Regions from separate parts of the Inediibacterium massiliense genome, predicted to be linked through region 1. Evidence: a T-box and tRNA genes for the amino acid it is inferred to sense, from the RefSeq annotation. Region 1 holds a T-box; the other holds one or more tRNA genes.
What was found. The T-box of region 1 lies ahead of BN2409_RS15750 (glycine--tRNA ligase). A T-box ahead of a tRNA ligase gene usually reads a tRNA of that ligase, here a tRNA-Gly.
Positions count from the first base shown of each region.

Region 2: it encodes a tRNA-Gly, which carries the amino acid that the T-box ahead of BN2409_RS15750 (glycine--tRNA ligase) is inferred to sense. The anticodon was not compared.

Region 1 is NZ_LN876587.1:1,471,420-1,478,739, reverse strand. It holds gene BN2409_RS15780 (ankyrin repeat domain-containing protein) at 1-469, shown strand, start outside; gene BN2409_RS15775 (DUF502 domain-containing protein) at 502-1,095, shown strand; gene BN2409_RS15770 (cytidine deaminase) at 1,111-1,500, shown strand; gene era (GTPase Era) at 1,520-2,410, shown strand; gene BN2409_RS17040 (YqzL family protein) at 2,496-2,624, shown strand; gene recO (DNA repair protein RecO) at 2,634-3,377, shown strand; gene BN2409_RS15755 (DUF4342 domain-containing protein) at 3,399-3,935, shown strand; T-box leader at 3,982-4,152, shown strand; gene BN2409_RS15750 (glycine--tRNA ligase) at 4,201-5,589, shown strand; gene ccpN (transcriptional regulator CcpN) at 5,772-6,413, shown strand; gene BN2409_RS15740 (pyruvate, water dikinase regulatory protein) at 6,430-7,242, shown strand; gene ppdK (pyruvate, phosphate dikinase) at 7,260-7,320, shown strand, end outside.
Region 2 is NZ_LN876586.1:937,739-945,058, forward strand. It holds gene thiT (energy-coupled thiamine transporter ThiT) at 1-154, shown strand, start outside; gene BN2409_RS08225 (alpha/beta-type small acid-soluble spore protein) at 213-422, shown strand; gene BN2409_RS08230 (class I SAM-dependent DNA methyltransferase) at 495-1,235, shown strand; gene BN2409_RS08235 (cold-shock protein) at 1,350-1,550, shown strand; gene hslO (Hsp33 family molecular chaperone HslO) at 1,639-2,517, shown strand; tRNA gene BN2409_RS08245 (tRNA-Val) at 2,600-2,675, shown strand; tRNA gene BN2409_RS08250 (tRNA-Phe) at 2,680-2,755, shown strand; tRNA gene BN2409_RS08255 (tRNA-Gly) at 2,761-2,835, shown strand; tRNA gene BN2409_RS08260 (tRNA-Cys) at 2,839-2,913, shown strand; gene BN2409_RS08265 (sigma 54-interacting transcriptional regulator) at 3,000-5,081, shown strand; gene BN2409_RS08270 (4-hydroxyphenylacetate 3-hydroxylase family protein) at 5,356-6,849, shown strand; gene BN2409_RS08275 (hypothetical protein) at 6,933-7,320, shown strand, end outside.

The DNA of each region.
Region 1 (7,320 bases):
CAACATTCATGCTGAGAATGATTGTGCATTAAAAATGAGTGCTATTAATGGGCATATAGAAGTCGTTCAGTATTTAGTAGAAAAAGGTGCAAATATTCATGCTAAAGATGACATTGCTTTTAGATTAAGTGCTAAAAATGGACATTTAGAGGTTGTCAAATATTTGGTTGAGAAAGGGTCAGACATATATATTGATAATGATTATGCCTTAAGATGGAGTGCAGGTTTTGGCCATATAGAGATTGTAAAATATTTAGTAGAAAAAGGCAATTATAATCATATTAGATATTCTGATAAAATAAATCCAAAAGAGGGTATTCTTTTATATTTTAAAGATAAAGATTTAATGATTACGAATTATTTTACTGGAACTTTAGAAAATTTTAAAAATAGAGTAGAAGAAACTTATAAAAAAAGTAATGAACAATACTATAAGGAATATAGAGATTTTATAGAAAAATGCAAATAAAGAGGAGGTAAAATCATATAGAAATGTTTTCTATGAAAAACATAAGAAAGATGTTTATTACAGGTCTTTTGGTACTTATACCAATTGTAGTGACTGTATCTTTGATAGGATGGGTATTTAATAAAATAGATTCTATATTTAGAATTCCACTAGAAAAAATTATAGGATTTCCTCTTATTGGGGTAGGCGTTGTTTTAAATCTAATCATTATTACGATCACAGGTTTTTTTGCTACAAACTATTTGGGAAAACAAATTATTTGTTTTGTTGAAAAGACATTGACAAAAATTCCATTGGTAAACACTATATATATATCTGTAAAGCAGCTTATTGATACTCTTTTTTTAAAACAAAGAGATGCTTTTAAGAGTGCGGTTTTGGTACAATATCCCTCAAAGGGTATTTATACTATAGGGTTTATTACAGGAGATACCTCCTCTGAGATTTCAAGTACTTTGAATCAGGATATGAAAAGTATTTTTATTCCAACTACGCCGAATCCTACGTCTGGCATGCTTGTGATGATTCCTAAAAATGATATTATCATGCTAGATATTTCTATTGAAGCAGCTCTAAAACTTGTTGTGTCTGGGGGAATTTTACTTCCTGATAAAGGGAAAAAATAAGGAAGGAGAAAAATTATGGATTACAAACAATTATTTCAAAGAGCAGTAGAAGCAAGAAAAAATGCATATGTTCCTTATTCTAAATTTAGAGTAGGAGCAGCGCTTTTAACTCATAATGGAAAAATATATACAGGCTGTAATATAGAATGTGCATCCTTTGGGGCTACCAATTGTGCAGAAAGAACGGCGATTTTTAAGGCTGTATCAGAAGGAAATAAAGATTTTGAGGCTATTGCAATCGCTAGCGATAATGAAGATTATACATTTCCATGTGGAATTTGTAGACAGGTTATTTTTGAATTTGGAAAAAGCATAAAAATAATTGTAGGTAAATCAAATGAAGATTTAAAAATTATGACTATAGAAGAATTGTTACCTAATGGATTTTCAAAAGAAGATTTTTAAATAGGAGGAATGTAAATAAATGAAATTTAAATCAGGATTTGTAACTATTATAGGAAGACCAAACGTGGGAAAATCTACATTAATGAATCAAATCATAGGAGAAAAAATAGCCATCATGTCTGATAAACCTCAGACTACTAGAAATAGGATTCAAACTATTTATACAGAGGATCATTTTCAAATTATATTTTTAGATACTCCTGGTATGCATAAACCTAAGAATAAACTAGGGGAGTATATGCAAAAAACGGCGCAGCAAACATTAAATGAAGTAGACCTTATTTTGTTAGTGATTGATGATACAGCAGATATGGGACCAGGGGATCAATATATATTGGAAATGTTAAAAAATGTAAAAACGCCTATTTTTCTTGTAGTCAATAAGATGGATCGAATTCCTCCAGAAAAATTTGAAAAGATATATGAAATGTATACAAAAGAAAATATATTTCGTGAACTTGTAGCTATATCTGCATTAGAGAGTAAAAATGTTGAAAAATTAGTTGGAAAAATAGTGGAATTTTTACCAGAAGGTCCTCAGTATTTCCCAAAGGATATGATTACGGATCAACCAGAAAAAGTAATTGTTAGTGAAATTATAAGAGAAAAAATACTTCATTATCTTCATGAAGAAGTTCCTCATGGAGTAGCAGTAGAAGTTATGAGTATGAAAAATAGACAAGATAAAGATATTGTAGACATTAGTGCTACTATTTATTGTGAAAAAAAATCTCACAAAGGAATTATCATTGGTAAAGGTGGAAGAAAATTAAAAGGAATAGGAAAAAGTGCAAGAGAAGATATTGAAAGACTTTTAGGATCTAAAGTGTTTTTAGAGCTTTGGGTAAAAATAAAAGAAGACTGGAGAGATCACGAAAATATTTTAAATACTTTAGGATACAAATTGTAACCTAGTAAAATTTACAATGTATACTAACACCCATAAGGAAAAAGAATAAAAATGAGATTTACTATATACAAAAGAGGTGAGTCGGGTGTTAGAAAAAATGTTGTGGAATTTATTTTTAGTTACAGGGGATGTGGATGTTTATTTAAATTATAAAGAGTTAGGAGAAGAAACAGAAGAAAAAAAGACCAAAGATTTAAAAGATATATGCTCTTGAGGTGATGAAGTGCTTATAAAGACAGATGCGGTAGTGTTAAAGCAAACAAAGTTTGGTGAAGGAGATGCCATTGTAACTTTATTTGCAAAAAAGGTAGGGAAAATACAAGCAGTAGCTAAGGGAGTAAAAAGAACAAAGGGAAAATATGCTGTAGGAACGCAACCTTTTTGTTATGGAGAATATGTATTATACAAGGGAAAAGAGCTATATCAAATTTCTCAAATAGATTTAAAAAATTCTTTTTATAAACTTCGAGAAGATGTGCTGACATTGGCGTATGCTTCATATATATTAGAATTAACAGAAAATGTTTTAACAGAGGGTCAAACAAATCATAGACTTTTTTATACTTTATTAAAATGGATACATATTTTTTCATTACAAAAAGGGAATCACGAAACTTTAGTAAAAGCTTATGAAATGAAATTAATAAGTTTTTCGGGGTATGAACCCCAGCTTGAAAGTTGTGTTTGTTGTGGAAAAACAGCTGAAAAAGCAAAATTTAGTTCAAGAGAGGGAGGAATTTTATGTAGAGAATGTTTTGCTCAAGATCCTTATGCTATGAAAATTTCAAAAGTAACTATTAATGTAATGAGGTATTTGATAGAAGCAGATTTAGAAAAAATTTGTAGACTCAAAATTAAACCAGATGTATTAAAGGAATTAAATAAAATTGTAAAGCATTATATTTCTACACATATAGGAAAAGATAAATTTAAATCTATGGCTTTTTTACAAGCCATACAACCATAAAAAATAAAGGTGGTGTTATGTATGGAAATTACACTAGAACAAATCGATCAAGTAAGGGATAGAACAGGTGTTAGCTACAAAGAAGCACGTGAAGCTTTAGAGGTAGCAGGGGGAAATGTAATAGATGCAATTATACTCATTGAAGAAAAACAAAGTAAAAACTTTAAGGAAAATATTTCTGGAGTAGGAAATGATATAGTAGAAAAGTTAAAAGAGATTGTAAAAAAGGGAAATATAACAAAGATAGTATTTAAAAAAGATGGAGAAGTAATGATGAATATTCCTGTAACAGCAGGAGCCGTAGGCGCTTTTTTAGCTCCTCAAATCGCTATGATTGGAACTTTGGCAGCACTAGCAACAAAATGTAAAATTGAGATTGTCAAAACTGATGGAGAAGTAGTAGACTTAAATGAAATGGCAGAAGGCGCTTTAGATAATATGAAAAATACAGCAGAGGATACATTTGAGCAAATTAAATCGAAGATGAGTGTGAACAAAAATAAAGTAGATCTTAATAAAGATGAAGCTGTAGATATAGAAAAAAAGGAAGAAGAATAAGTCTTTACAGAAAGAAGTTAATATGGTAAAATCTTAGACAAATCTAATAATCATGATGACAGAGAGAAGTAATCAAAAGTAAAATCACAGAGAGTCGGGGATGCTGAGAATCCGATATTGTATTTTGGTGAAAGGCACTCTAGAGTGAATAGTTGAAAGTGGATACATTAGTATCAACTAGGGTGGAACCGCGGAAGTAAAACCTTTCGTCCCTTGATAGGGATGAAGGGTTTTTTATATTTTTGAAAGAAACAGGAGGATAAAAATGAATACACAAAAATCAATGGAAAAAGTAGTATCATTGGCAAAAGGAAGAGGATTTATATTTCCAGGATCAGAAATATATGGAGGTCTTGCCAATACATGGGATTATGGACCTTTAGGAGTAGAATTAAAAAATAATGTAAAAAAAGCTTGGTGGAAAAAATTTATTCAAGAATCTCCATACAATGTAGGATTGGATGCGGCGATTCTTATGAATCCTCAAACTTGGGTAGCATCAGGTCACGTAGGAGGATTTAATGATCCATTATTAGACTGTAAAAGCTGTAAATCACGTTTTAGGGCAGATAAACTAATCGAAGATTATCTAATGACACAAAATGAAGAAATGAATGTAGATGGTTGGTCCAATGAAAAAATGGAAAATTATATAAAAGAAAAAGATATCAAATGTCCTGAATGTGGAGAACTAAATTATACAAGCATTAGACAATTTAATTTAATGTTTAAAACTTATCAAGGGGTAACTGAAGATTCAAAATCAGAAATATATTTAAGACCTGAGACTGCTCAAGGAATATTTGTAAACTTTAAAAATGTAGCAAGAGCATCTAGAAAAAAAATGCCTTTTGGAATAGGACAAATAGGAAAATCTTTTAGAAATGAGATTACTCCTGGTAATTTTACATTTAGAACTCGTGAATTTGAACAAATGGAGCTTGAGTTTTTCTGTAAACCTGGAGAAGATTTAGAATGGTTTTATTATTGGAAAGAGTTTTGTAAAGAATGGTTATTATCATTAAATATAAACGAAGACAATATTCGTCTAAGAGATCATGATCAAGAGGAATTATCACATTATAGCAATGCTACAACAGACATAGAATATTTATTTCCATTTGGTTGGGGAGAGCTTTGGGGAATTGCAGATCGAACAGATTTTGACTTAAAACAACATAAAGAACATTCAGGAGTAGATTTAAGCTATCAAGATCCCGTTACAAATGAAAAATATATTCCATATTGTATTGAACCATCTTTAGGAGCAGACAGAGTAACTTTGGCATTTCTAGTAGATGCATATGAAGAGGAAGCATTAGATGATGGAACTACAAGAACTGTATTAAAACTTCATCCGGCTTTATCTCCATACAAAGTTTGTATTTTGCCACTTACTAAAAAATTAAGTGAAGGTGCAGAAGAGTTGTATGCACAATTATCTAAAAAGTTCATGGTAGATTATGATATATCAGGAAGTATTGGAAAAAGATATAGAAGACAAGATGAAATTGGAACGCCATTTTGTGTGACTTATGATTTTGATACATTAGAAGATCATTCAGTTACTGTAAGAGATAGAGATACTATGGAGCAAGAAAGAGTGAAAATAGAAGACTTAGAAAAATATATAGAATCAAAATTAGAATTTTAATGATATGGAGAAAATAAAGGAGGCGAAGTGATAAAATGTCTCCTTTATTTTTTTTACAAAAATAATTTTAAAAAAAATGCAAAAAAATATAGAAATAATCACAAATATTTGTTACAATCTATATATAATATAACATATAAACATAAATAGTATAACATATTACATAAAACGGAGATAAAGAGGTGATCACCATAGAGTTTACAGAGCGACAAAAAAAGATTATTGATATCGTAAAAGAAAAGGAGCCTATTACGAGCGAACAGATTGCCAATTTGTTAAAGGTTACAAGAGCTACATTAAGACCGGATTTAGCTATTTTGACTATGACGGGAATGTTAGATGCAAGACCTAAAGTGGGTTATTTGTATTCGGGAAATATACCTATTAATTTGATTTCAGAAGAAATTCACCGTATTAAAGTAAAAGAAATTAAATCTATGCCTATTGTAGTGGGAGAGCAAACAAATCTATATGATGCAATTGTTACTTTGTTTTTAGAAGATGTAGGCAGTATTTTTGTGACATCTAATAACTATCTTGTAGGTATTGTATCCAGAAAGGATTTTTTAAGAACAATTATGGGTGGAACGGATGTAAACAAAGTACCTGTAGGTTTGATTATGACTAGAATGCCTAATATTGTCATGACGTATCCAGATGAAACTGCTCTAGAAGCTGCCATTAAAATTATAGATCATCAAGTAGATAGTCTTCCAGTAGTGGAGAAAGTTATAGAAGATGGCAAGGAATTTTTTAAAGTGGTAGGAAAAGTATCTAAAACCAATATAACTAAATTATTTGTAGAACTTGGAAGGCAGCAATAAAAAAGGAGGAATGCGCATGGATCGCAGGCTAGTGGTATATATTATTTCTGACTCTATAGGAGAAACAGGAGAACAAGTTGTAAAAGCAGCAACAAGTCAATTCTTATGCAAAAATTGTGAATTTAGGAGATTTCCATATATATCAGATGAAGATCAGATTGTTGAAATTATAAATGAAGCAAGTCATGAAAATTCTTTTATTGTTTTTACAATGGTGATTCCTTCTTTAAGAAGAGTTTTAGAGGAAAAAGCAAAGGAAAAAAATATTATTGCTATTGATATTATGACTCCTATTACAGAAGCTTTAGAGAAAACTTTAGGAGAATCTCCTAAAAATGAACCAGGACTTATTAGAAAATTAGATGAAAAGTATTTCAAAAAAATAGAAGCTATAGAATTCGCGGTAAAATATGATGATGGAAAAGATCCGAGGGGACTTAAAAAAGCAGATGCAGTTTTAATAGGAATTTCAAGAACATCTAAGACCCCCCTTAGTATGTATTTAGCTCATAAAAATATAAAAGTAGCCAATGTTCCATTAGTTCCAGAGGTACCTGTACCAGAAGAATTATTTAATGTTCCTGCTAAAAAGATTATAGGCCTTACTACAAATCCTATTAAATTAAATGAAATAAGACAGGAAAGACTCAAAGCATTAGGTCTTAAAAATGAAGCGAATTATGCAAGTATGGAAAGAATTTTAATGGAACTGGATTATGCGGAAGGTATTATGAAAAGAGTAGGATGTCCTATCATTGATGTATCTTCTAAAGCTATTGAAGAAAGTGCAAATATTATTTTAGAAATATTAAAAGAAAATTGGAAATAATGAAAGGGGTTTGAAATATGACAAAATATGTATATGCATTTTATGAAGGAAATAAGGAAATGAAATCTTTACTAGGGG
Region 2 (7,320 bases), on a different contig from region 1:
AATTGTTTTTAAAGCGTATGCGCCAGCAGGTGAAAATCCATGGGCTTATTCTATGAAGTACAATGCAAGCTATTTGGTACCAGAATTGATCATATCCATTTTTATCATTAGTATTTTATATAAATCTTTAAAATATCATTTAACAAAACAGTAAAATAAGTATAAAAAGGGTACCCCTTGGCCATAATAAAAAATATAGGGGAGGGGTATGAATGTCTAAGAAAAACAGTGTAAAAAATAAAAAGAATAAAATAGAAACCATCGAAGACAAATGGAAATATGAAATTGCTCAAGAGCTTGGATTATTAGAAAAGGTAGAAAACTTAGGATGGGGAGGACTTACTGCGAAGGAAACAGGAAGAATTGGAGGACTTATTACGGTAAGAAAAAAACAATTGAATAAGAAAAATACAGAGGGATAGAAAATCTATCTCTTTTTGTTTGGAAATATATTATAATAAACAAGTGAAAATATAAGATAGGGGAGAGATGGAATGAAAAGCTATAGTGCTTTTGCTTATGTATATGATCAATTGATGGAAGATGTAGACTATGATGAGTGGATCGTGTATATTGAAGATATTTTTAAAAGGTATGATATAAATCCTCAAAATATAGCAGAATTAGCTTGTGGGACAGGGAATATTACGAATAGACTTGCAAAAAGAGGATATAATATGATTGGAGTAGATATAGCAGAAGATATGCTTTATGTAGCATCTCAAAAGGCTCAAGATATGGATTTAGATGTAGTTTATCTCAATCAAGATATAACAGATCTTTTATTGCCTACTCATTTGGATACTATTTTATGTATTTGTGATGGTGTAAACTATATCATTGGTGAGGAAGATTTACTCAAAGTATTTCAAGGAGTATATGATCATTTAAAGGAAAATGGATGCTTTATTTTTGATATTAGTAGTTATTATAAATTATCACAAGTATTAGGAAATCATACTTATGCAGAAAATTTAGAAGAAGTTTCTTATATATGGGAAAACTATTTTGATGAGAAAAATAGTATATGTAATTTAGATTTGACTCTTTTTATAAAAGAGGGTGACTTTTATAAAAAGTATGAAGAAGATCATATACAAAGGGCATATAAAGAAAAAGAAATCATAAATATATTAAAACAAGTAGGATTTAAAAAAATTGAATCTTTTGATGCTTTTACTTTTTTATCTCCTAAAAAAACAAGTGAAAGAGTTTATTTTGTTTGCCAAAAATAAATTTGACACTATAAACTTATAGCTAATTTGCATTGACACTGAAAATGACCTGTGATAAACTCTAGGTGTAGCAATGATTTGCTACGTATGATATTGGTTAGGAGGATTGTTTGAATGGAAAAAGGTACAGTAAAATGGTTTAATGGAGAAAAAGGTTATGGATTTATTTCAAGAGAAAATGGAGAAGATGTTTTCGTACATTTCTCTGCAATCAACATGGAAGGTTACAAAACTTTAGAAGAAGGTCAAGCTGTTGAATTTGAAGTAATTCAAGGAGAAAAAGGACCTCAAGCTACAAACGTTGTAAGAGGATAATAAAAAGCTTCAGAAAACGTGTAGCCCTCAATAGCCCTGATTGGATAAATCAGGGCTTTTATTACTATAGATGAAAAGGATGGAGATAATGAAAAATTATATACTTCGAGGAGTAGCTGCCAATAAAAGTATAAGAGTTTTTTTAGGGATTACAACAAATTTAGTAGAAGAAGCAAGAAAGATTCATCATACAACTCCTGTTGCTACGGCTGCTTTAGGAAGAACTCTTACAGGAACAGTAATGATGGGGCTTATGCTAAAAGGAGATAAAAATAAATTATCTATACAAATTAAAGGGGATGGACCTTTAAAACAAATCTTAGCAGTTTCTGATTCAAAAGGAAATGTAAAAGGATATGTTTCAAATCCTAATGTAGAGCTTCCATTAAGAGAGGACAAAAAACTAGATGTAGGAAGAGCTGTTGGAAAAGGAAAAATGATTGTAATTAAAGACTTGGGCTTAAAAGATCCATATATAGGACAATCAGATTTAGTATCTGGAGAAATCGCAGAGGATTTTACAGCTTATTTTGCATATTCAGAGCAGCAGCCTTCTGCAGTAGGATTAGGAGTATTAGTAGATAGAGATTATTCTGTAAAAGAAGCAGGAGGGTTTATTATACAAGTACTTCCTGATGCGTCAGATGATGTCATTCTAAAGCTTGAAAAGAGAATCAATGAACTTCCATCTGTGACAAAATTAATGGAAGAGACTCAAGATGGAGAAGAAATGCTAAAGAGAATTTTAGAAGGTTTTGACTTAGAAATTCTTGATAAACAAGAAGTATTTTTAAACTGTGATTGTTCAGAAGAAAAGCTTGAAAGAGCTTTGATTAGTATTGGAGAAAAAGATTTAAAACAAATTATTGAAGAAGATGGGCAGGCAGAACTTACATGTCATTTTTGTAATAGAAAATATCATTTTAACAAAGAACATTTACAAAAGCTTTATGAAGAAGCACAGTAGTTGAAGTACTTTACTACTGTGCTATGAAATGCTATTGACAAAATAGATGTTTATGTGTATAATATCTTTTGTAAGTTATTGAGGGCGCATAGCTCAGCTGGGAGAGCACCTGCCTTACAAGCAGGGGGTCATAGGTTCGAGCCCTATTGCGCCCACCATTTTGCCCAGATAGCTCAGTCGGTAGAGCAGGGGACTGAAAATCCCCGTGTCGGTGGTTCGATTCCGCCTCTGGGCACCAAATGTGCGGAAGTGGCTCAGTGGTAGAGCATCGCCTTGCCAAGGCGAGGGTCGCGAGTTCGAATCTCGTCTTCCGCTCCATATGGCGGCATAGCCAAGTGGTAAGGCAGAGGTCTGCAAAACCTTTATTCCCCAGTTCAAATCTGGGTGCCGCCTCCAATATTGAAAAATCCTAGTATATACTAGGATTTTTTGTTTTGTTATATGTTATAATAAAAATGCGAATCATTAAGGGGGGGAATGGCTTGAGAGTTCAACAAGTAATGACTAAGAATCCCATTGTCCTAACAGTAGAAGATACTTTGCATGAAGCTGTAAAAATTTTTGTGAAAAATCGTATTGATGGAGCTCCTATTGTAGATGAAGAAAGAAACTTAATAGGAATTATTACAAAAACCAATTTGATGAAATCTTTTTTAAAAAACATTCATTCAAATACAAAGGTTGGAACTTTAGCTACGAAAAAAGTAATTACCATTAGTCAAGATGCCAGTGTAGGAGAAGCTTGGGAAATAAAAGTAGGAAGACTACCTGTTGTGGATGAAAAAGGAAGTTTGGTAGGGATTTTAACTCGGACAGATATTATAAAGGCATTGTTAGAAAAACAAATAGAAGAATCTAGTGAATTAAAAGCAGTTTTGGATTTTACCAATAATGGTATCGTAATCATTGATGATCAAGGTATGATTAAGAGATGCAATGTATCCGCTATTCGTATATTGAATTTAAATAATGAGAAAATTATTGGATTGCATGCAGAAAAAATACTACCAGAGTTAAAGCTTTATCATGTGATTGAGACTCAAAAAAGTGAATACAATCAAAAAATAAAATTTAAAGAAAAGACCCTTATATGCGATAGAATTCCTTTGCTAAGAGATGGTCAAGTTTTTGGAGGTTTGATTGTATTTAAAGATAGTTCAGAATTTGAAAGCATTATCAATGAATTAAATACAGTTCAAAATATTTCTAAAAAATTAGATGCAGTGATTGAATCTTCTTATGATGGAATATATATTACAGATGGAGATGCCAATACCCTTAAAATTAATAAATCCTATGAAAGAATCACAGGTGTGAAAAGAGAAGAAATGCTAGGTAATAATATGCTCAATTTAGAAAAAAAAGGATATATTTCCGAATCTGCTACCTTAAAGGTTTTACATACTGGTAAAACTACTACGATTCATCAAAAATTTAAAACGGGAAAAAATGCATTAGTAACAAGTACACCTATTTTTGATGAAAAAAATCAAATTACATTAGTAGTTACCAACGTGAGAGATATTACAGAACTTTCTCTTTTAAAAGAACAGTTAGAAAGAAATAAAGAATTGGCAAAAAAATATTACTCAGAGATCGAAGAAATGCGTATGCAACTTTTAAATACTTTGCATATTATAGCAGAAGATGAAAAAATGCTTGAAATAGCTAGGATTGCAAAAAGAGTAGCAAAAGTAGATACTACAATACTTATTTTAGGAGAAACAGGGGTTGGGAAAGAGGAAATTGCAAAGTTTATACATAAAAATAGTAATAGAAGAAGAAAACAATTTATTAAAGTAAATTGTGGAGCAATTCCTAACACTCTTATTGAATCAGAGCTTTTTGGATATGAAAAGGGAGCTTTTACAGGAGCCAATAGGCAAGGAAAAATGGGATTATTTGAAGTAGCCAATGGAGGAACTTTATTTTTAGATGAAATAGGTGAGCTTCCATTAGATATGCAAGTAAAGCTTCTTAGGGTTTTGCAGGAAAATGAAATCAAAAGAGTTGGTGGAATTGAATCCATTAAAGTGGATGTGCGTATTTTGGCTGCTACCAATCGGAATTTAGAAAAAATGGTAAAAGAAAATCAATTTAGAGAAGACCTTTATTATCGATTAAATGTAGTGCCTATTTGTATTCCTTCCTTAAGAGAAAGAAGAGGAGATATACTTCCTTTGGTACGTCATTTTCTTTCTGAATTAAATGAAAAATATGGATGGAATAAAAGAATGAGTAAGGATGCTTTAGAAGTATTATATGAATATGATTGGCCTGGAAATGTAAGAGAATTAAAAAATATCGTAGAAAGAGTATTTATCATGAGTAATGATCACGAGATTACTTGTGAAGACTTACCAAAAACCATTTGTATGAAAAATACTTCTTCGAGATTAATAGAAGAAATTGTTCCATTAAAAGAAGCAATATCTATTGTAGAAAAAGAATTATTAGAGAAAGCTTTTGAAAAATATCAAAATGTAAGAGGTGCAGCAAAGGCCCTAGGAATTGATGCTTCCACTTTTGTGCGAAAAAGACAAAAGTATGAAAAAATGCTGTAAAATGGCAACGAATATGCAATATTGCAACAAAAGAATTTTACACATATTATTTTATATAATATTGAAAATTGAATAGGTTCAATAAATAATCTTTTAAAAAATCGTTGTGCAATTGCAACGATTTTTGTATTTGAGAAATTAATGAATGTAAAGAAAATAGGAAAAATAATGTAAAATACAAGCTTAGATGCAATTTGCAAAAAAAGGAATGCATATGGCATGAGAATTGCTTTAGTGTAGTACAGATACATATTAAAGAAGGAGATGATTTTTCATGGCATTAATGACAAAAGAACAATATTTAGAGAGTTTAAGAAAATTAGACATTAAGGTATATGTGTTTGGAGAATTGGTGAAAAATTTTGTAGACCATCCAGTAATTAGACCTTCTATTAATTCAGTAGCAATGACTTATGAGCTTGCTCAAAGCCCAGAGTATGAAGATTTAATGACGGCAACTTCTAATTTAACAGGAAAAAAAGTAAATCGTTTTACACATCTTCATCAAAGTACAGAAGACCTTATAAAGAAAGTAAAAATGTTAAGACTTTTAGGACAAAAGACAGGATCATGTTTCCAACGTTGTGTAGGAATGGATTCTTTTAATGCAGTATATAGTACAACTTATGAAACAGATGAAAAATATGGAACAAATTATCATGAAAATTTTAAAAAATATTTAGAATATGTACAAGAAAATGATTTGGTAGTAGATGGAGCTATGACAGATCCTAAGGGAGATAGAGGACTATCACCAAGTAAACAAGAAGATCCAGACTTATTTTTACATGTAGTAGAACAAAGAGAAGATGGAATTATAGTAAGAGGAGCAAAAGCTCATCAAACAGGAGCAGTAAATTCTCATGAGCATTTAATTATGCCAACCATTGCAATGAAAGAAGGAGACGAAGCGTATGCAGTATCCTTTGCCATCCCATCTGATGCAGAAGGAATCTATATGATTTATGGAAGACAATCTTGTGATACAAGAAAATTAGAAGAAGGTGCAGATATAGATGTAGGAAACAAAGAATTTGGAGGACAAGAAGCATTAGTAGTATTTGACGATGTATTTATTCCAAATGATAGAATATTCTTAAACGGAGAAGTAGATTTTGCAGGAATGTTAGTAGAAAGATTTGCAGGATATCATAGACAAAGCTATGGAGGATGTAAAGTAGGGGTAGGAGATGTATTAATAGGAGCAGCAGCAGTAGCAGCAGATTTTAATGGAGCTTCAAAAGCATCTCATATCAAAGATAAATTAATAGAAATGACTCATTTAAATGAAACATTATATTGCTGTGGAATTGCTTGTTCAGCAGAAGGATACAAAACAAAGGCTGGAAACTATCAAATAGATTTACTTTTAGCAAATGTCTGTAAGCAAAATGTAACAAGATTCCCATATGAAATTACAAGACTTGCAGAAGACATTGCAGGAGGACTTATGGTAACTATGCCATCAGAAAAAGATTTTAAACATCCAGAAATTGGACCAATTTGTGAAAAATATTTTAAAGGTGTGAATATAGTACCAACAGAACACAGAATGAGAATATTAAGATTGATTGAAAATATGACATTAGGAACAGCAGCAGTAGGATATAGAACAGAATCTATGCATGGAGCAGGTTCACCACAAGCACAAAGAATTATGATTGCAAGACAAGGAAATCTAGCCCATAAAAAAGAATTGGCTAAAAAAATAGCAAGAATAGATGAAGAAGCTATTGCACAAAGAGAAGCAGCAGCTTCACAAAAATAATCTGAGGGGGAATTTCTTCCCTCTCTATTAAAAGATAGAAAATATTTTCAAACGAATATGAAAAAATAGAAGGAGGAACATATATGGCATTAAAAAGAGAATTTGGTAAAGAACAACCTTATATTCCAGCAGGACCATTTAAGATTCGTATTCCTTTTATTCACTATCGGTTTGAATGGGCAGATTATATTCAGGGATTACTTATGTGTGCAGTTTGTCTAGGTGCTATTCCTATGCTCCAAGAATATTTAGGAATGCCTTTTGAAATCGCTATGGCAGTAGTGCTTTTAAATGGTATATTATATTGTGCTCATGTTTTTTTAGGAGATCCAGTTGTACCGGGATGGGTCACTCCAGCGATTCCACTTTTAATGATTCATGTGAGTCAATATGAAATGGGACCTGAGAGAATGCAGGCTTTGATAGCATTTGAAATGTCTTTAGGTATTTTAGCAATTTTACTAGGAATTA